Regions from separate parts of the Jejuibacter calystegiae genome, predicted to be linked through region 2. Evidence: predicted binding sites of a transcription regulator. Region 2 holds the regulator's gene; each other region holds the start of a gene.
The links. Region 2 encodes PurR, which represses purine synthesis genes. Its sites were predicted from a motif close to CANGCAAACGTTTGCNTG; they were not measured.
Positions count from the first base shown of each region.

Region 1: purL (phosphoribosylformylglycinamidine synthase) is a predicted target of PurR. The motif match lies at 3,442-3,459, and genes of this name have one in related genera.
Region 3: epd (erythrose-4-phosphate dehydrogenase) is a predicted target of PurR. The motif match lies at 3,344-3,361, and genes of this name have one in related genera.

Region 1 covers NZ_CP040428.1:5,028,036-5,034,860, reverse strand. Annotated here, with positions in the region: gene FEM41_RS23625 (PTS transporter subunit EIIC) at 1-645, shown strand, start outside; gene yfhb (phosphatidylglycerophosphatase C) at 649-1,284, shown strand; gene tadA (tRNA adenosine(34) deaminase TadA) at 1,366-1,836, shown strand; gene mltF (membrane-bound lytic murein transglycosylase MltF) at 1,727-3,277, opposite strand; gene purL (phosphoribosylformylglycinamidine synthase) at 3,546-6,825, shown strand, end outside.
Region 2 covers NZ_CP040428.1:3,559,329-3,566,153, forward strand. Annotated here, with positions in the region: gene FEM41_RS16410 (riboflavin synthase subunit alpha) at 192-842, shown strand; gene cfa (cyclopropane fatty acyl phospholipid synthase) at 890-2,038, opposite strand; gene punC (purine nucleoside transporter PunC) at 2,354-3,538, opposite strand; gene punR (DNA-binding transcriptional activator PunR) at 3,657-4,568, shown strand; gene purR (HTH-type transcriptional repressor PurR) at 4,604-5,629, opposite strand; gene cydH (cytochrome bd-I oxidase subunit CydH) at 5,930-6,019, shown strand; gene FEM41_RS16440 (MFS transporter) at 6,211-6,825, shown strand, end outside.
Region 3 covers NZ_CP040428.1:209,880-216,704, reverse strand. Annotated here, with positions in the region: gene loiP (metalloprotease LoiP) at 60-833, opposite strand; gene tkt (transketolase) at 1,094-3,085, shown strand; gene epd (erythrose-4-phosphate dehydrogenase) at 3,381-4,400, shown strand; gene pgk (phosphoglycerate kinase) at 4,450-5,613, shown strand; gene fbaA (class II fructose-bisphosphate aldolase) at 5,723-6,802, shown strand.

The DNA.
Region 1 (6,825 bases), 1.5 Mb from region 2:
CCCGGCTCGCTGGAGCTGATTCTCAACCCGCTGCTGACCACGCTGATTGCCGGTACCGTGGCTATCGTGGCGCTACAGCCGCTTGGCGGCTGGATCTCGGATGCTATCGCGCATGGCGCGACTCTGGCTATCGATAAGGGCGGGCTGCTGGTCGGCGCCATTCTGTCCGGGGCTTTCCTGCCGCTGGTGCTGACCGGGCTGCATCAGGGGCTGGTTCCTATTCACGTTGAACTGGTACAGGCGCATGGCTTCAATGCGCTGCTGCCTATCCTCTCTATGGCCGGTGTCGGTCAGGTGGGGGCGGCCATCGCCGTTCTGATGAAAACCCGCAATGCGCGTCTGAAGCAGATGATAAAAGGGGCACTGCCGGTGGGGCTGCTGGGCATCGGCGAGCCGCTGATTTTCGGTGTGACTCTGCCGCTGGGGCGCCCGTTCCTGGCCGCCTGTCTGGGGGGCGCGGTCGGCGGAGCCCTAATCAGCTACTGGAAGGTCTCTACGGTCATTACCTTTGGGCTTTCCGGGCTGCCGCTGGCGTTCACCATGGTTTCCGGTAAAGTGATGTTGTATCTGGCGGGGTATCTGATTACCGTGATTGCCGGTTTTCTGTTTACCTGGCTGATTGGCTTTAAAGATCCGGAGGAGTAACGATTGAGCGATAACGGACGTCGGGTGGTTTTTTTTGACCTGGATGGCACGCTGCACCAACAGGATATGTTTGGCTGTTATCTGCGCTGGCTGCTGCGTCGCCAGCCGTTGAACCTGCTACTGGTGATACCGCTGCTGCCGGTGGTGGCGCTGGGGCTGCTGATTCAGGGGCGCGCTACCCGCTGGCCCATGAGTCTGCTGCTGTGGGGCTGTACCTTTGGCCGCAGCGAACGTCGACTCCGGCAGCTCGAAGCCGATTTTGTCGCGGCGTTTCGGAGCAGGGTCACCGCTTTTCCGGTGGTTCAGCAGCGGCTGAATGACTATCTGGATAGCGCCGATGCCGATGTCTGGCTGATTACCGGCTCTCCCCAGCCGCTGGTGGAGCAGGTCTACGGCGATAGCCCGTGGCTGCCCCGGGTGAAGCTTATCGCCAGCCGTATGACCCGGCGTTGCGGCGGTCAGGTGCTGACCCTGCGCTGCCTGGGCCACGAAAAGGTGGCCCAACTGGAACAGCGGCTGGGCGTGCCGCTTCAGCTCTATAGCGGCTACAGCGACAGCAGCCAGGATAACCCGCTGCTGCGCTTCTGCGAGCACCGCTGGCGGGTCACGCCCCAGGGGCGACTGCAGCAACTGGAGTGAAGTCATCGCCCCGTGTATAATGCGCGCCCCATTAATCCGGAGGTCGCCGTGTCCGAACAGCCCATCGATCATGAATACTGGATGCGCCATGCGCTAACCCTGGCGCAGCGCGCCGGGGAAGAGGGCGAAGTGCCCGTCGGCGCGGTACTGGTCTGGCAAAATCAGGTGATTGGCGAAGGCTGGAATCGCCCTATTGGCCGTCACGATCCCACCGCGCACGCCGAAATTATGGCGCTGCGCCAGGGGGGGATGGTGCTGCAAAACTATCGTCTGCTGGATACCACGCTGTACGTAACCCTTGAGCCCTGCGTGATGTGCGCCGGGGCCATGGTGCATGGCCGGGTCAGCCATCTGGTGTATGGCGCCAGCGATGCCAAGACCGGCGCTGCGGGTTCGCTGATGGATGTGCTGGGCCACCCGGGAATGAATCACCGGGTACAGGTTAGCGGGGGGATTCTTGCGCCAGCGTGTTCGGCACTGTTGAGTGAATTTTTTCGCCAACGGCGAGCGCAAAAAAAGGCGCAAAGGGAAATGGACCGTAATCGGGGATAGCCACTTCGCCCGGGGTGACCGCCGGATACCCCTGGGCTAGTTGAGTGCTTTTCGCTTTTTGGCGCTCTTTCTCTCTCAGGTACCCTTCCAGACTCTGCTGGTAGCGGCGAATATTCTCCACATAGGCGTGGGCTTCGTGACCCCGGGCATAGCCGTAAGTGGTCTGAGTGTAGTAGCGCTTCTGGCTCAGTAGCGGCAATGTCTGCTTCACATCCGCCCAGCTGTCGGGATTCTTTTTCAGCTTTGCGGTCAGTGCCCGGGCGTCCAGCATATGGGCATAGCCCATGTTATAGGCTGCCAGCGCGTACCAGATGCGCTCCTCTTCCGGCACCGTTTCGGGCACCTTACTCATCATCTTCTGCAGATAGCTGGCGCCGCCGCGAATGCTCTGTTCGGCATCCAGCCGGTCTTCAACCCCCAGACTTTGCGCCGTATTGCGGGTCAGCATCATCATGCCGCGCACCCCGGTGGGGGAAGTGGCCAGCGCGTTCCAGTGCGACTCCTGATACGAAATGGCCGCCAGCAGGCGCCAGTCGATGCTTTGCGCATACTTTTCAAATAGCGGCTGCAGTTCCGGCAGCACGTTATCGATGGCGCGCAGGAAGCTGCGGGTGTCCACGTAGTCGAAGGTGCCGACGTGGCCCAGGTATTTCTCTTCCAGACGTGCCAGGGTGCCGTCACTGCAGATGTCGTTAAAGAAGTCGAGCAGCGCTGCAGACAGGCTGTCGTCATCGTCACGGGGAGAAAACCAGGTGACGGGCTGCTCTTCGGTGACGTCCAGCGCGACGGCCAGTTGCGGATGAATACGCTGAAACATGCTGATGGCGACGGAGTCGGCGATGGTGTAAGTGATATCGCCGTCCAGCACCTTGCGCAGTAGCTCATTGCTGCTCCGGCGTTCATCAACGTGCCAGCTCAGTTCGGGATACTGACCTTCGCGCAGCTTACGCAGTTCGCTCAGCGCCGCCAGACCGGGCGTCAGGGTCATCTGCTGCGCGGTGATCCCCTCCAGGCTCTTTGGTCTGAGGGTGCCCTTACGGTAGACCAGCTGTTGAGATACGGCGTAATAGGCCGGGCCAGCCTGGTAAGCCTGACGGCGATCGTTGTTATATACCAGCCCGGCCGCCAGAATATCCGCCTTACCGCTGTCCAGATCGTCGAACAGTTGATCGATGGTCGAACGCACTTTCACTTCCAGCTTCACCCCCAGATAGCGGGCAAACTGCTGCGCCAGCTCATAGTCCAGGCCGGTGATTTTATTTTTCTCGCGGTACCAGGTGAGCGGGGTGGCGATGGTACTAACGCGCAGCACTCCCCGACTCTGAATCTCAGCGAGACGGTTTTCAGCTTTGCCAAACCAGGGAACGGAGGGCCATAGCGCAATCGCCAACAACAGGGCGACCACCCCGACAAGCAGATAGTTAATCTTTAGTTTCTTCAATAAGTTAAGTCTCTGCGCTGTCTTAAGTCCTGGTTGGGAGCCAGGAAAATTTCATTATTATACGGGGCTATTGGAGCCGCATTTTGCTCAACAATGCGTGCGCTGGCAACCGCTTAGTGCGTTTTTTGACCATTTTACGTACAGCGTCACAGGAATTTTATTTCTGCGCAAACGGTTTCGTCGCCGCTGTGGATTCTCTATAATGACGCCCGTTTTCCCCTGGTGCCATCGATGGCGCCATACAGCCGCTTCGAAGACGAGAGATCTTATGATGGAAATTCTGCGTGGTTCGCCCGCCCTGTCAGCCTTCCGAATCAATAAATTGCTGGATCGTTTTAACGCGGCCCGGCTGCCGGTAACCGGCGTCTATGCCGAATATATGCACTTTGCTGACCTGGCGGCCCCCCTTGACGATGAGGCGCGCGCGCGGCTTGTGCGCCTGCTGGAATATGGCCCGACCCTGGCAAGCCATGCGCCTGGCGGTACGCTGCTGCTGGTGACGCCCCGTCCCGGTACGCTCTCCCCCTGGTCCTCTAAAGCCACCGACATTGCCCGCAACTGCGGTCTGAGCCAGGTGAAGCGCCTGGAGCGCGGCGTGGCCTGGTATCTGGAAGGGGAGTTGAGCCCCGCTCAGCGCGATGCGGCGGCGGCCCTGGTTCACGACAGAATGATGGAAAGCGTGTTTACCGCGCCTGAGCAGGCCGAATGCCTGTTCGCCCATCACAATCCGCGTCCGGTTCAGAGCGTCGATCTGCTCGGTCGCGGGCGCGAAGCGCTGATCGAAGCCAACGTTCGTCTGGGGCTGGCGCTGGCGGAAGACGAAATTGACTATCTGCAGCAGGCGTTTACCTCTCTGGGTCGCAATCCTAACGATATCGAACTCTATATGTTCGCTCAGGCGAACTCGGAACACTGTCGCCACAAGATCTTTAACGCCGACTGGATTATCGACGGGGAAACTCAGCCGAAGTCGCTGTTTAAGATGATTAAGAACACCTTCGAGCAGACGCCGGAGTACGTGCTCTCCGCCTATAAAGATAATGCCGCAGTGATGGAAGGCTCTGAGGTCGGGCGTTTCTACCCGCAGGACGCCGATGGTCGCTACCAGTATCATCAGGAGCCGACCCATATTCTGATGAAGGTCGAGACCCACAACCACCCGACCGCAATCTCCCCGTGGCCGGGCGCGGCCACCGGCTCCGGCGGTGAAATTCGCGATGAAGGTGCCACCGGGCGCGGCGCAAAACCCAAGGCGGGGATGGTCGGTTTCTCGGTTTCTAACCTGCGTATTCCCGGCTTCGAGCAGCCCTGGGAAGAGGATTTCGGCAAGCCGCAGCGCATCGTTTCGGCGCTGGACATCATGCTGGATGGCCCGCTCGGCGGCGCTGCCTTTAACAACGAATTTGGCCGCCCGGCCCTGAACGGTTACTTCCGTACCTACGAGGAGCGGGTGAGCAGCCACAACGGCGCCGAAGTGCGTGGTTATCATAAGCCCATAATGCTGGCGGGCGGTATCGGTAATATCCGCGCCGATCACGTCCAGAAAGGGGAGATCCCCCCGGGAGCGAAACTGATCGTGCTGGGCGGTCCGGCCATGAATATCGGTCTGGGCGGCGGTGCCGCTTCGTCAATGGATTCCGGTCAGTCCGACGCCGATCTCGACTTTGCCTCGGTACAGCGAGATAACCCGGAAATGGAGCGTCGCTGTCAGGAGGTGATCGACCGCTGCTGGCAGTTGGGGGATAACAACCCGATCCTGTTTATCCACGATGTGGGGGCGGGTGGACTTTCCAACGCCATGCCGGAACTGGTGAGCGACGGCGGGCGCGGCGGCCGTTTTGAGCTGCGGGATATCCTGAGCGACGAGCCGGGTATGAGCCCGCTGGAAGTCTGGTGCAACGAATCTCAGGAGCGCTATGTGCTGGCGGTGGCGCCGGAACGACTGGCGGATTTCGATGCCCTGTGCCGTCGCGAACGCGCGCCCTATGCAGTGATTGGCGAGGCGACAGAGGAAGAGCATCTGACCCTGAATGACAGCCACTTCGACAATCAGCCCATTGATATGCCGCTGGATGTTCTGCTTGGTAAAACCCCGAAAATGACCCGCGACGTGGCCAGCCAGCAGGCTCAGGGCCAGGCGCTGGATCGCACCGGTATCGATCTCATTGATGCGGTGAAAAGGGTATTGCATCTGCCTGCGGTGGCTGAAAAGACCTTTCTGATCACCATTGGCGACCGTACCGTCACCGGTATGGTGGCCCGGGATCAGATGGTCGGCCCCTGGCAGATCCCGGTGGCTGACTGCGCGGTGACCACCGCCAGCCTGGACAGCTATCACGGCGAAGCCATGTCCATGGGCGAGCGCGCGCCGGTTGCGCTGCTGGATTTTGCCGCCTCCGCCCGTCTGGCGGTGGGCGAGGCGCTGACCAATATCGCCGCGGCGCAGATTGGCTCCCTCACGCGGGTGAAGCTTTCCGCTAACTGGATGGCCGCGGCGGGCCACCCCGGTGAAGATGCCGGTCTGTACCAGGCGGTGAAAGCGGTGGGCGAAGAACTGTGTCCGGCGCTGGGGCTGACCATTCCGGTGGGTAAGGATTCAATGTCGATGAAAACCCGCTGGCAGGAAGGCAGTGAAGCGCGTGAAGTGACGTCGCCGCTGTCGCTGGTGATTAGCGCCTTTGCCCGGGTAGAGGACGCCCGTCGTACCGCCACGCCGCAGCTCAGCACCGAAGAGAATGCCCTGTTGCTGATCGATCTGGGCCAGGGCCGTAATGCCCTTGGCGCCACCGCGCTGGCCCAGGTTTATCGCCAGTTGGGCGACAGCACCGCTGACGTTCGCTGTCCTGAGCAGCTAAAAGGCTTCTTCGACGCTATCCAGGCGCTGCTGGCCCGCGGTTCGCTGCTGGCTTACCACGATCGCGGCGACGGCGGCCTGCTGGTCACTCTGGCGGAGATGGCCTTCGCCGGTCATTGCGGTCTGGATGTGGATATTGCCGCCCTGGGCGACGATCGCCTGGCGGCGCTGTTTAACGAAGAGCTGGGCGCTGTGATCCAGGTTGCGGCCGATGAGCGCGAAAGCGTGGAAGCGCTGCTGGCGTCCCACGGTCTGGCAGCATGCACCCATTATTTGGGCCAGGCGAGCGTCGGAGATGACTTTATCGTTCGCGCCGGGAGCGAAACGGTGTATCGCGAGAGCCGCAATCAGTTACGTCAGTGGTGGGCGGAAACCACCTGGCAGATGCAGCGCCTGCGCGACAACCCGGCCTGCGCCGATGAAGAGCACGCGGCGAAGGGCGATAATAGCGATCCGGGGCTGAACGTCGCCCTGAGCTTCGATATGGATGAGGATATCGCGGCACCCTTTATCGCCACCGGCGCGCGCCCGAAAGTGGCGGTGCTGCGCGAACAGGGGGTCAACTCTCATGTCGAGATGGCGGCGGCATTCCATCGCGCCGGTTTTGACGCCGTGGACGTGCATATGAGCGATCTGATTGCCGGACGTCACGATCTGGGCGATTTCCATACCCTGGTCGCCTGCGGCGGCTTCT
Region 2 (6,825 bases):
GAATTTAGCCGGATATTGTAGCTGCTGTTGGCCATTAAGTCAGCGAAATAGTACCGGGTTATTGTGGATATCTGGCAACCTTTATTGCCAGCTGCTATGGTGATGGCCTTCTGTGCTATAGCGGCCTGCCTGCTCATGTATAATTGCGGGACACGGCCTGCGTTTGCCGCACGGCGTATCTGGAGTGAAATATGTTTACTGGTATTGTGCAGGGCACCGGTCGGGTGGTGTCCATCGAAGATAAAGACAACTTCCGCACCCACGTCGTCGAACTGCCGGAAGCGTTACTACCGGGGCTTGAGACTGGCGCATCGGTGGCGAATAACGGCTGCTGTCTGACCGTTACTGCGATTAACGGCGCGCAGATCAGTTTCGATCTGATGAAAGAGACGTTGCGTTTGACCAATCTGGGCCAGCTGCAGGTAGGGGATAAGGTTAATCTGGAGCGGGCTGCGAAATTCGGCGATGAAATAGGCGGCCATCTGATGTCCGGCCATATTATTACCACGGCTGAAATCGTTAAAGTGCTGACCTCGGAAAATAACCGCCAGGTGTGGTTTAAACCTCAGGACCGTACTCTGATGAAATATATTCTGCACAAAGGTTTCATCGGTATTGATGGTATTAGCCTGACGGTGGGGGAAGTGACCAGCAGCCGCTTTTGCGTGCATCTGATTCCGGAAACGCTGCAACGTACGACCCTGGGGGCGAAAAAGCTGGGCGACAGCATTAATATTGAGATCGATCCGCAAACCCAGGCCATTGTTGATACCGTCGAACGGGTGATGGCCAGCCGGGAAACGGCGATTGAAGCGGCATCAGAGCAGGCGCAGCAGGCCTGATGCGCCTGTAGATAAAAAAGCCCCCGGCGTTTGTGCCGGGGGCTTTTTTAGCGGGCAACCCGCAGGCCGTTTTCGATGCCGCGGCTGAACATTACCTGCCACAGCTGAATGTCGCGGGCGCGGAAGGCGCCGGCGCAGGCGTTCAGGTAATAGGTGAACATCCGCTTAAAGCGTTCGCTGTAATTGCTGGCGATCTCCGGCCAGGCGGCCTGGAAGCGCTCGAACCAGGCCATCAGCGTCTTATCGTAGTCGGCGCCGAAGTTATGCCAGTCTTCCATCACCAGTCGACCTTCGCTCGCTTCGGCGATGTGACGCACCGACGGCAGGCAGCCATTGGGAAAGATGTACTTGTTGATCCAGGGATCGACGTTGTGGTCGGTTCTGTTGGAGCCGATGGTATGTAGCAGGAACAGCCCGTCCGGCTTCAGGTTGCGGTCGACCACAGAAAAGTAGGTATCGTAGTTCTTCGGACCAACGTGTTCGAACATCCCCACCGAGACAATGCGGTCGAAGCGCTGGTCGAGATCGCGGTAATCCTGGAGCAGGATGGTGACATCCAGCCCCTCGCAGCGGGCCTGAGCCATCTTCTGCTGTTCGGCGGAGATTGTTACCCCGGTCATGGAGACGCCGTAATGACGCGCGGTGAATTCAGACAGGCCACCCCAGCCGCAGCCGATATCCAGCACTTTCATACCGGGGGCGAGCTGTAACTTTTCGCAGATCATCTTCAGCTTGGCCTGTTGAGCGTCCACCAGGTTGTCGGCCTCTTTCCAGTAACCGCAGGAGTATTGCATCCAGGGATCCAGCATCCGGCTAAACAGATCGTTGCCGAGATCGTAATGCTCTTTGCCGACGATCCACGCCCGTTTCTTGCTTTGCAGGTTGATCAGGCGGGCGGCGGCGATGCGCAACGTATCCTTAAGGTGGTGCGGCAGCTGATTTTCCAGGCCAGCGCGCAGAACTTTGGTAAAAAAGACATCGAGTCTGTCGCATTCCCACCAGCCGTCCATGTAACTTTCGCCCAGACCCAGCGAGCCTTCCTGTAATACACGCTTGAAGAAGTCGGGATTCTTAACCTGAATATCGCCCGGAGTGGCGCCATTTATGTTGATACCGGCCCGTCCGAGCATTTCACTGGCGATGCGATACCACTCGCTGTCAGTGACGCTGGTTTCTTCTATACACGATGAACTCATAGCCTTCTCCATCACCTATGTGCGATCGGGTCCATTACAGCACTCACGCTATCAGAAAAAGCGTAGTCGCTATTTTGGCCTTGTGAGAATTCTCACGGAAAATCCGAGCGTCTGATAACCGACGTGAATAAAGAAAGGAGAAGTCTTCCTTGTAAGACCCTCAAACAAGAGAAAACGGGGGCAGGGTGCTCCCGTTAATACATAATATTTATGGTATTTATCCAGAGCTGTTTTTCAGTATATGCCTCTGATAAAAGTGATTCAATAAAAAATTGTTAGCGCCCTAATTAGAGGCGATTCTCATTATCCAGCCCGTTATTTTACCTGGCGTGAGGGGTGCCATTGCTGATGCGAAACGCGCTGCATCAGGTAACCTGCCAGCGCCAGCACCACGGTTCCCATCATCACTCCGGTGGTGGTGAGCAGCGGTTGTTCAACGCCCCAGGAGACCAGCAGACTGGCCAGAAAGCACAGACCGAGCTGCAGGGTATTTTGCAGCGCGGCGGCGCGACCGGCATCTCCCGGAAAAGGCAGCAGGGCCGCCGAAACGACGATGGGATAGATAGCACCGTTCACGAGCGCCATCAGGCAGAAGGGGATCAGCAACAGGGTCAGGGTTGCGTGGCCGGAAAGCGCCACGCCCCAGGTTGCCAGTACGCTCAGGGCATAGAGGCCCAGTAGCCAGGGCAGCAGCAGTTCGCCACCCCAGCGCGACAGGGCGCTGCGACAGCCGTAACCACCAATCAGAAAGGCGATGGTTTGAGGGACGTAGCTCAGGCCGGTGGCGCCTGGCCCGTAGCCCAGCTCGCGTAGCAGGAACGGCGAGCCGGTCAGCCAGGCAAAGAAGCTGGCGGAGCAGGCGGCATAGATCATGACGTTGCCGCGATAGCTGCGGCTGCGCAGCAGCATCAGGAACCCGGTTTTCGCCACCTCGCTGTGCGGTTTGGGACGCTGCGGCGCCATACGCAATGCGGGAACCATCAGTAGTAGGGTAATGATAAACAGTGCGAGGAAGATGGCCTGCCATTCGAAATGCACCAGCAGCCAGCTACCCAGCAGAGGCGCCAGCGCTGGCGAAAGCGCGACCAGTGGCATAATAGTGGCGAAAACCCGTTTTGCCTGCGGGCCGGGATAGCGATCGGCGACCAGCGCCTGCCAGCTTACGGTGGCGGCACAGACCCCAACCGCCTGAATAAAGCGCAGTGCCAACATCATGGTCGCGCTCTTGACCCACATCATTCCCAGACAGCCGAGGGCGAACAGCGCCAGCCCCGCCAGTAGTATCGGACGGCGGCCAAAACGGTCCGACAGCGGTCCCCAGATCAGCTGCGCCAGCGCGAAACCGGCCAGAAACAGGCTCAGACTGGCGCTAATAGCGCCGGGGCTGGTGTTCAGACTCTGCTGCATGGCGGAAAACGCCGGCAAATACATATCGGTGGCCAGAAAGCCGATAACGCTCAGACCGGCTAGCCAGACCATAAATCCTTTTCCAGGTTGCATGATTTCTCTCTAAGATCTTTTTTGGGTGATGCAGGGAATGGGCGCAGTGTAAGGAGTGCATCATCGCTTGTGAAACGCTAATATTTGCCTGTTGCATTCAAATTTTTTGCAGGCAGATATGTGGTCGGAATACTCACTGGAAGTGGTGGATGCTGTTGCCCGCAACGGCAGCTTTAGTTCGGCAGCCCAGGAGCTGCACCGGGTGCCTTCGGCGGTCAGTTATACGGTACGTCAGTTAGAGGCGTGGCTGGCGGTTCCGCTGTTCGTGCGCCGCCATCGAGATGTCGAACTGACGGAGGCCGGGGCCTTTTTTCTGCGCGAAGGACGGGAGGTTATCAAAAAAATGCTCTCCACCCGTCAGCGCTGCCAGCAGATTGCCAACGGCTGGCGCGGGCAGCTCTCCATCGCCGTGGATAACATCGTTAAACCGGCGCGTACCCGCCAACTGGTGCTGGATTTCTACCGCCATTTCCCCGATGTGGAGCTGCGGGTTTCTCGTGAAGTGTTTAACGGCGTATGGGACGCGCTGGAGGACGGGCGCGTAGAGCTGGCGATCGGCGCCACCCGGGCAGTACCGGTTGGTGGCCGTTACGCCTTTCGGGATATGGGGATGCTGCGCTGGCATTGCGTGGTGGCGTCCGGTCATCCGCTGGCGGTAGCGGAGGGGGCGCTGGATGATGAACGACTGCGACGCTGGCCGTCGCTGGTCCTGGAAGATACCTCGCGCTCACTACCCAAGCGTACGACCTGGCTGCTGGATAACCAGCGGCGCATGGTGGTGCCGGACTGGGAGACGGCAAGAGAGTGCCTGGATGCCGGGCTCTGTGTCGGCATGGTACCAGCCCACGTTGCGCAACCGCGGATAAAAAGCGGTCAGTGGGTAGCGCTGGCTCTGGAGAATCGCTTTCCGGATGCCGCCTGCTGTCTGAGCTGGCGCCAGAACGAAGACTCACCGGTGCTGGGCTGGCTGCTGGATTATCTGGGGGATAGCGAAACGCTGAATGCGGAGTGGCTGAAGGAGCCCGGTTGAGCGGGCTCCCCTGTGCCTGGCGGCGATAGTGGTACTTAGCGGCGATAGTCGCGGAACGGGCCATCGGCCACCGAGCGGCGCTCAATCAGGCGCGGGTGAACCTCCAGGGTGCGGGACTGTTCGCGCTTATTGACGATACGGTCAATCAGCATATTAAAGGCGGTCTCCCCCAGTGAGTCCTTGGGCTGGTGGATGGTGGTCAGCGCCGGGGTAAAGTAGCGGGAGTTGCGCACGTTATCGTAGCCGATAATCGAAATATCCTGGGGCACCCGCAGCCCCATTTCGTCGGCGGCACACAGGGCGCCCATCGCCATCACATCGCCGCCGCAGAATACTGCCGTGGGGCGCTGGGGGACAGACAGAATCTGCTGCATGGCGCGGTAGCCGGATTCCGGCTCGAAGTCGCCCTGCACCACCCACTTTTCATTCAGTTTGATGCGCGCTTCTTCCAGCGCCTTCTTAAAGCCTGCCAGGCGGCCTGCGCCGGTATTGCGGTGCGGAGAGCCGGGAATCGCGCCGATATCACGATGGCCGCGTTCAATCAGGTAGCGTCCCGCCATATAGCCGCCTTCGAAGGCGTTATCGATGACCGAGTCGGTGAAATCAGCTTTCGCTTCGCCCCAGTCCATGACCACCATCGGGATATGGCGGTACTCTTCGAGCATCGCCAGCAGCGGTTCCGGATATTCCGAGCACATTACCAGCAGGCCGTCGACGCGTTTCTGAGCCATCATCGACAGGTAGGCGCGCTGTTTCTCCTGATTGTTCCAGGCGTTGCCCAGCACCAGGGTATAGCCCTTATCAAAGCAGCTTTTCTCTATGGCTTCGATAATTTCCGCAAAGTAGGGGGCCTCACTGCTGGTGGCCAGCAGCCCGATGGTTTTAGTGTGATTCACTTTCAGGCTGCGGGCTACGGCGCTGGGCGAGTAGTGCAGCTCTTTGATGGCGGCCCATACCGCATTACGGGTCTCTTCCGCGACAAAGCGGGTTTTATTGATAACATGCGACACCGTAGTGGTGGAGACGTTTGCCCGCTTTGCCACATCTTTGATTGTTGCCATCAGTCGTCACTCCCGGCCATTTCCTGGTCTCCTTGAATACCGGCCGGTTAATCGTTTGCCTGGACTTATCCCGGGGCGCAACTTTTCAGGTTGCAGGTATGTCGGGGAAGCGACACTGGACGGGAGGAGGGCATTACCGGACGGCGTAAAAACACGTTAGCCGGGGATTTTGTCCTATCTTTGCTAAAAGTGGAAGAGGAAATCTGCATTCAGGGCCACTTGATACAGGATTTTCAGGGGCGTTTGTGGGAAAATGAATCAGTCATTACGCTAATATGGAAAAAAGCACAGGAGAAAATCATGAGTACCGAACTGAAATACTCGCTGGTCACCACTATTATCGCGCTCGGCGTGATTGTGTGCGGCGCACTGACTGCCGTACTGCATTAATCCCCGACCCGGATGCGCGTCGTTGCGTATCCGGGCCTTTCTATTATTGCTATTTGCGCAACAGCCTTTTGCTTTTAACACGTCTTTAACTTTCCTCCGCAGACTGTCATTATTCTCCGCCTGACGATTTCCGGCAGCAGTGAGTTCCGCCCTGGTGGAAGCTGTCTCCCGAATTTACCGGAGAAATAACAATGAAATTTAATTTCCCCTTACTGGCGCTGGCCATTGGGGCATTTGGTATAGGAACAACAGAATTTTCGCCCATGGGGCTGCTGCCTGTTATCGCCGATGGGGTGGGCGTCTCCATCCCCGTGGCCGGTATGCTGATCAGCGCTTATGCGATTGGCGTTATGGTGGGAGCGCCGTTGATGACGCTGCTGCTGTCACATCGTGCCAGACGCAGTGCGCTGCTGTTTCTGATGGGAATCTTTATTGTCGGTAATGTGCTGTCGGCGCTGGCGCCCAGCTATGGCTGGCTTCTGGCCTCCCGGATTATCACCAGCCTTAACCATGGTGCCTTCTTCGGGCTGGGTTCGGTGGTGGCGGCGAGTCTGGTCCCCAAAGAGAAGCAGGCCAGCGCGGTCGCCACCATGTTTATGGGGCTGACCATCGCCAATATCGGCGGCGTGCCAGCGGCAACCTGGCTGGGTAGCGCCATTGGCTGGCGTATGTCCTTCCTGGCCACCGCCGGTCTTGGCGTGGTGGCGATGTTAAGTCTGTGGCTGTCGCTGCCTGCGGGCGGCGCGGGCGATCGTCCGGACGTGAAGCGCGAGCTGGGGGTACTGATGCGCCCTCAGGTACTGATG
Region 3 (6,825 bases), 1.8 Mb from region 2:
GGCTCAGCCACAGCCCCCAGGCCCTCGCCGCGATAGGATGAGGGCTTAGCGAGTGGGGACTATTTCGCTGGCGGCGTCAGACCGTCGGCGCGCATGCGTTCGCGGATGTGCGCGGCACGCTCTTCGGAGCCCGGGTGATCGTCAAACATTGAGCTGCTGCGACCCTGCTCCATTTTGGCCAGTTTCTCGAAGCTGGTGACCAGCCCGGAAGGGTTGATGCCTCGTTTGCGTAGCAGATCGTAGGAGTAGTCGTCGGCTTCGGACTCCTGGCGTCGTGAGAATTGCGCGTTAACCAACTGCCCGCCCAGCGCGCCCAGTTCCGATTGGGAGAGGCTGCCCAGAATTCCCCCGGCTGAGGCGGCAATCGCTCGCAGGGTATTGGTGCCCATGGCGACCTGAATTCCTTTTTTCACATGGCCGAGCGCTACGTGGCCCATTTCGTGGCCGACAACCGCTTCCACCTCGTTATCGTTCATCATGTCCATCAGCCCGCTGTAGACGCGAATACAGCCGTTGGCCATGGCGAAGGCGTTGACCTCTTTGGACTGATAGACCTTATAGTTGGTCTTCACGCCGTTAATATCGCTCCCCAGGGCGCTGGCAATTTTGTTCAGGCGTTGGCTGTATTCGCTGTTGGCTGGCGCAATAGTCGATTTACTGTCCATTTCAGTACAGGCTTTGTCGCTCAGTTCGATGACCTGTTCATCGCTGACCGGGAACAGATTTAGAATACTGGAATCAGAGGATCCCGAGCCGCCGGAATCAAGAGTCTGGCAGCCACTCAGCAGTGTCGTTGCGGCGACGATACCCAACAGCATCGGACGCATTTTCATGTGTTAACTTCCGTTTTAAAAAGATAATGAAGGGATCTGAAAAGCGGCGACGATGATATCAGGCGCCGACCTGGGGCTGAGTATAAATAAGAACCCCTGTCGTGGGCGAGTCATTGTCCGGTTTTATTGCCCGTTCCGGAGATTTCCTAAGTGGACAAAAGGATGCTCCATGTACATGACCAGCGGCTTGCGGTACATTGTTGATAACATTTTTGTTCAAATCTAAGGCGTAGCCTGTAACCATCCGATCTGGAGTCAAAATGTCTTCTCGTAAAGAGCTTGCCAATGCCATTCGTGCGCTCAGCATGGACGCCGTTCAGAAAGCCAAATCCGGTCACCCGGGTGCCCCTATGGGTATGGCGGATATCGCAGAAGTTCTGTGGCGCGATTACATGAATCACAATCCGACCAACCCGCACTGGGCCGATCGCGACCGCTTTGTGCTCTCGAACGGGCATGGTTCCATGCTGATCTACAGCCTGCTGCACCTCACCGGCTACGATCTGCCGATGTCCGAACTGCAGAACTTCCGTCAGCTGCATTCGAAAACGCCGGGCCACCCGGAAGTCGGTTACACGCCGGGCGTTGAAACCACCACCGGTCCGCTGGGGCAGGGGATTGCCAACGCGGTGGGTATGGCGATTGCCGAAAAAACCATGGCGGCGCAGTTTAACCGTCCGGGCCACGATATTGTCGATCATCATACCTATACCTTCCTGGGCGATGGCTGCATGATGGAAGGGATCTCCCACGAAGTGTGCTCGCTGGCGGGTACCCTGAAGCTGGGCAAACTGGTCGCTTTCTACGACGATAACGGTATCTCCATTGATGGCGAAGTGGATGGCTGGTTTACCGACGATACCGCGAAGCGCTTCGAAGCTTACGGCTGGCACGTGGTTCGTGGCGTTGATGGTCACGACGCTGACGCTATTAAAGCCGCCATTGAAGAAGCGCGTGGCGTCACTGACAAGCCTTCTCTGCTGATGTGCAAAACCATTATCGGTTTTGGCTCGCCGAACAAGGCCGGTTCTCATGACTCCCACGGTGCGCCGCTGGGCGATGCCGAAGTTGCCGCTACCCGCGAAGCGCTTGGCTGGAAGTATGAGCCGTTTGTGATTCCTCAGGATATCTACGCGCAGTGGGACGCCAAAGAGGCGGGCCTTGCGAAAGAGCATGCCTGGAATGAGAAATTTGCCGCCTATGCGAAAGCTTTCCCGCAGGAAGCCGCAGAATTTACCCGCCGTATGAAGGGCGAAATGCCGGCCGACTTTGCGGAAAAAGCGCAGTCTTTCGTCGAGAAACTGCAGGCTGAGCCGGCGAAAATCGCCAGCCGTAAAGCTTCCCAGAACGCTATCGAAGCTTTCGGTCCCTGGCTGCCTGAATTCCTGGGCGGCTCCGCCGACCTGGCGCCGTCTAACCTGACGCTGTGGTCCGGCTCTAAAGCGCTGAATGAAGATCCGGCGGGTAACTATATCCACTACGGCGTGCGTGAATTCGGTATGACCGCTATCGCCAACGGTATCGCGCTGCACGGCGGTTTCCTGCCGTACACCTCTACCTTCCTGATGTTCGTTGAATATGCCCGTAACGCGGTGCGTATGGCGGCACTGATGAAGCAGCGCCACGTGATGGTGTACACCCATGACTCTATCGGTCTGGGCGAAGATGGCCCGACTCACCAGCCGGTTGAGCAGCTCTCTTCCCTGCGTCTGACGCCGAATATGAGCACCTGGCGCCCCTGTGATCAGGTGGAATCTGCCATTGCCTGGAAATATGGCGTTGAGCGTCACGACGGTCCGACCGCGCTGATCCTCTCCCGCCAGAACCTGGCGCAGCAGGAGCGTAGCGCTCAGCAGCTGGCGGACGTTGCTCGCGGCGGTTATGTGCTGAAAGATTGCGCAGGCCAGCCGCAGCTGATTCTGATCGCCACCGGCTCTGAAGTTGAGCTGGCCGTGGCTGCCTGGGATCGCCTGACGGCGGAAGGGGTGCAGGCGCGCGTGGTTTCCATGCCGTCCACCGACGCTTTCGACAAGCAGGATGCCGCTTATCGTGAATCGGTACTGCCGAAAGCCGTTAGCGCTCGTGTGGCTATCGAAGCTGGTATCGCCGACTACTGGTTCAAGTATGTGGGTCTGAACGGCGATATCGTGGGTATGACCACCTTTGGTGAGTCTGCTCCGGCAGAGAAACTGTTCGAAGAGTTTGGCTTCACCGTGGATAACGTGGTTAACAAAGCGAAAGCGCTGCTGTAACCCCATTATCGGGTATTGATGAAAGGCTCCCGGTGGGAGCCTTTTTTCGTTGGCTTCCTTCCAGTGACGTTATTTTGTGACGCACATCAAGTTATTTTCCCGGTACCGCACCCAGGGCGTTCCTTTTAGCGGCCGTTTCGCTTATTCTAGCTGAAGCGTTTCAGTTGTTTCGTTTCAGTAGAAAAAATGCTCGACAAACGACCAAACAGTCACCCTTTGGGCATGCAAAGATTCCTTAAGGCATCACGCTGGATTACTCTGTCAGCCGTTTTGGTGGGAATCTGGCAGGAGAGATATGACCGTACGCATCGCGATTAATGGCTTTGGCCGCATCGGACGCAATGTGGTTCGCGCCCTCTACGAATCCGGGCGCCGCGCGGAGATTGCCGTGGTGGCTATCAACGAACTGGCGGATTCCGCCGGGATGGCGCATCTGCTTAAGTACGATACCAGCCACGGGCGCTTCGGTTGGGACGTTCGTCAGGAGCGTGACCAACTGTGGATTGGCGATGACGTTGTGCGCCTGCTGCATTTGCGCGAACCCGAACGGCTTCCCTGGCGCGATCTGGGTATTGATGTGGTGTTGGACTGCACCGGCGTGTACGGCAGCAGGGCCGATGCCGAATTGCATCTCGCCGCAGGTGCGAAGAAGGTGCTGTTCTCTCATCCCGGAGGGAATGACCTGGACGCTACCGTGGTTTACGGGGTGAATCATCAGGCGCTCAGGGCGGAAGATCGTATGGTGTCCAACGCCTCCTGCACCACCAATTGCATTATCCCGGTGATTAAGCTGCTGGAAGATGCCTGGGGCATTGAGTCCGGAACGGTAACCACGATTCACTCCGCGATGCACGATCAGCAGGTTATCGATGCATATCACCCGGATCTGCGGCGTACCCGGGCGGCCAGCCAGTCTATTATTCCGGTTGATACCCGGCTGGCGGCGGGCATTACCCGTATCTTTCCGCAGTTTTGCGACCGCTTTGAAGCGATAGCGGTCAGGGTGCCAACCATCAACGTAACTGCCATCGATCTGAGCGTTACGCTGCGCCAGGCGGTGACGGTTGAACAGGTTAACCTGTTGCTGCAAAAAGCGGCACAGGGGGTATTTCATGGTATAGTTGACTATACGGAATTACCGTTGGTCTCGACAGATTTTAACCACGATCCGCACAGTGCCATCGTTGATGGCACCCAGACGCGGGTCAGCGGTGGGCACCTGGTCAAAACCCTGGTCTGGTGCGACAACGAATGGGGCTTTGCTAACCGAATGCTCGACACAACGTTAGCGATGGCCGCCACTGGTTTCAGGTAAGGCGCGGTTTGCGCCTGCAAAACTTTAAGAATCAACGAGAGGATTCACCATGTCTGTAATTAAGATGACCGATCTGGATCTGGCTGGTAAACGCGTGCTAATCCGTGCGGATCTGAACGTGCCGGTTAAAGATGGGAAAGTGACAAGCGATGCCCGTATCCGTGCCTCCCTGCCCACCATCGAACTGGCTCTGAAGCAGGGCGCAAAAGTGATGGTCACTTCCCACCTGGGTCGTCCGACCGAAGGCGAGTACAACGAAGAATTCTCTCTGCTGCCGGTAGTTAACTACCTGAAAGACAAGCTCTCTAATCCGGTTCGTCTGGCGAAAGATTACCTGGACGGCGTTGAAATCGACGCTGGCGAACTGGTGGTGCTGGAAAACGTTCGCTTCAACAAGGGCGAAAAGAAAGACGACGAAGCCCTGTCTAAGAAATATGCCGCACTGTGCGACGTGTTCGTGATGGACGCTTTCGGTACTGCGCACCGCGCCCAGGCTTCCACCCACGGTGTGGGCAAGTTCGCCGACGTTGCCTGTGCTGGCCCGCTGCTGGCTGCCGAGCTGGACGCGCTGGGTAAAGCGCTGAAAGAGCCGGCTCGCCCGATGGTTGCCATCGTTGGCGGTTCCAAAGTTTCTACCAAACTGACCGTGCTGGACTCGCTGTCTAAAATCGCTGACCAGCTGATCGTGGGCGGCGGTATCGCTAATACCTTTGTTGCCGCACAGGGCCACAACGTGGGTAAATCCCTGTACGAAGCTGACCTGGTAGATGAAGCCAAACGCCTGCTGGGCACCTGCGATATCCCGGTTCCGACCGACGTACGTGTGGCAACCGAGTTTTCTGAAACTGCGCCTGCAACCCTGAAGTCGGTAACCGACATTAAAGATGATGAGCAGATTCTGGATCTGGGCGATGTTTCCGCTGAAAAACTGGCGGAAATCCTGAAAAACGCTAAAACCATTCTGTGGAATGGCCCGGTTGGCGTATTCGAATTCCCGAACTTCCGCAAAGGCACCGAGATTGTTGCCAACGCTATCGCTGACAGCGAAGGCTTCTCCATCGCAGGCGGCGGCGATACCCTGGCCGCCATCGATCTGTTCGGCATCGCCGATAAGATCTCCTACATCTCCACTGGCGGTGGCGCATTCCTGGAGTTCGTGGAAGGCAAAGTACTGCCGGCAGTCGCCATGCTCGAAGAGCGTGCTAAGCAGTAATGCATCTTCAGGCGGGAAAATCCCGCCTGTTTTTCAATGACATCCAGGCAGATTTCACTCAGGTGAAAGACGACGGATGAAAGGCCGAGAAGATACAGGACAACGTAACATGTCAAAAATTTTTGATTTCGTAAAACCTGGCGTGATCACTGGCGATGACGTACAGAAGGTGTTCCAGGTAGCAAAAGAGAACAATTTTGCTCTGCCGGCAGTTAACTGCGTGGGTACTGACTCTATCAACGCCGTGCTGGAAACCGCTGCGAAAGTAAAATCGCCGGTTATCGTCCAGTTCTCTAACGGCGGTGCGGCTTTTATCGCGGGTAAAGGCGTTAAGACCGACGTTCCTCAGGGCGCGGCCATTATGGGCGCTATCTCTGGCGCGCATCACGTGCACCAGATGGCTGAACACTACGGCGTGCCGGTTATCCTGCACACCGACCACTGCGCCAAGAAACTGCTGCCGTGGATCGATGGCCTGCTGGACGCCGGTGAGAAGCACTTTGCCGCGACCGGTAAACCGCTGTTCTCTTCCCACATGATCGACCTGTCTGAAGAGTCTCTGGAGGAGAACATCGAGATCTGCTCTAAATATCTGCAGCGTATGTCCAAAATGGGCATGACCCTGGAGATCGAACTGGGCTGCACCGGCGGTGAAGAAGATGGCGTGGACAACAGCCATATGGACGAATCCGCGCTGTACACCCAGCCGGAAGACGTGGACTACGCGTACACCAAGCTGAACGCCATCAGCCCGCGTTTCACCATCGCCGCTTCCTTCGGTAACGTACACGGCGTTTACAAGCCGGGTAACGTTAAGCTGACTCCGACCATTCTGCGCGACTCTCAGGACTATGTTTCCAAAAAACATAACCTGCCGCACAACAGCCTGAACTTCGTGTTCCACGGTGGTTCCGGCTCTACTGCTGCTGAGATTGAAGAGTCTGTAGGCTACGGTGTTATCAAAATGAACATCGATACCGACACCCAGTGGGCAACCTGGGAAGGTATTCTGAACTACTACAAAGAAAACGAAGCCTATCTGCAGGGCCAGTTGGGTAACCCGAAAGGCGCAGATCAGCCGAACAAGAAGTACTACGATCCGCGCGTATGGCTGCGTGCCGGCCAGCAGTCCATGGTGACTCGCCTGGAAAAAGCGTTTAAAGAGCTGAACGCTATCGACGTACTCTAAATCAGCGCGTAACGCACTGTTGA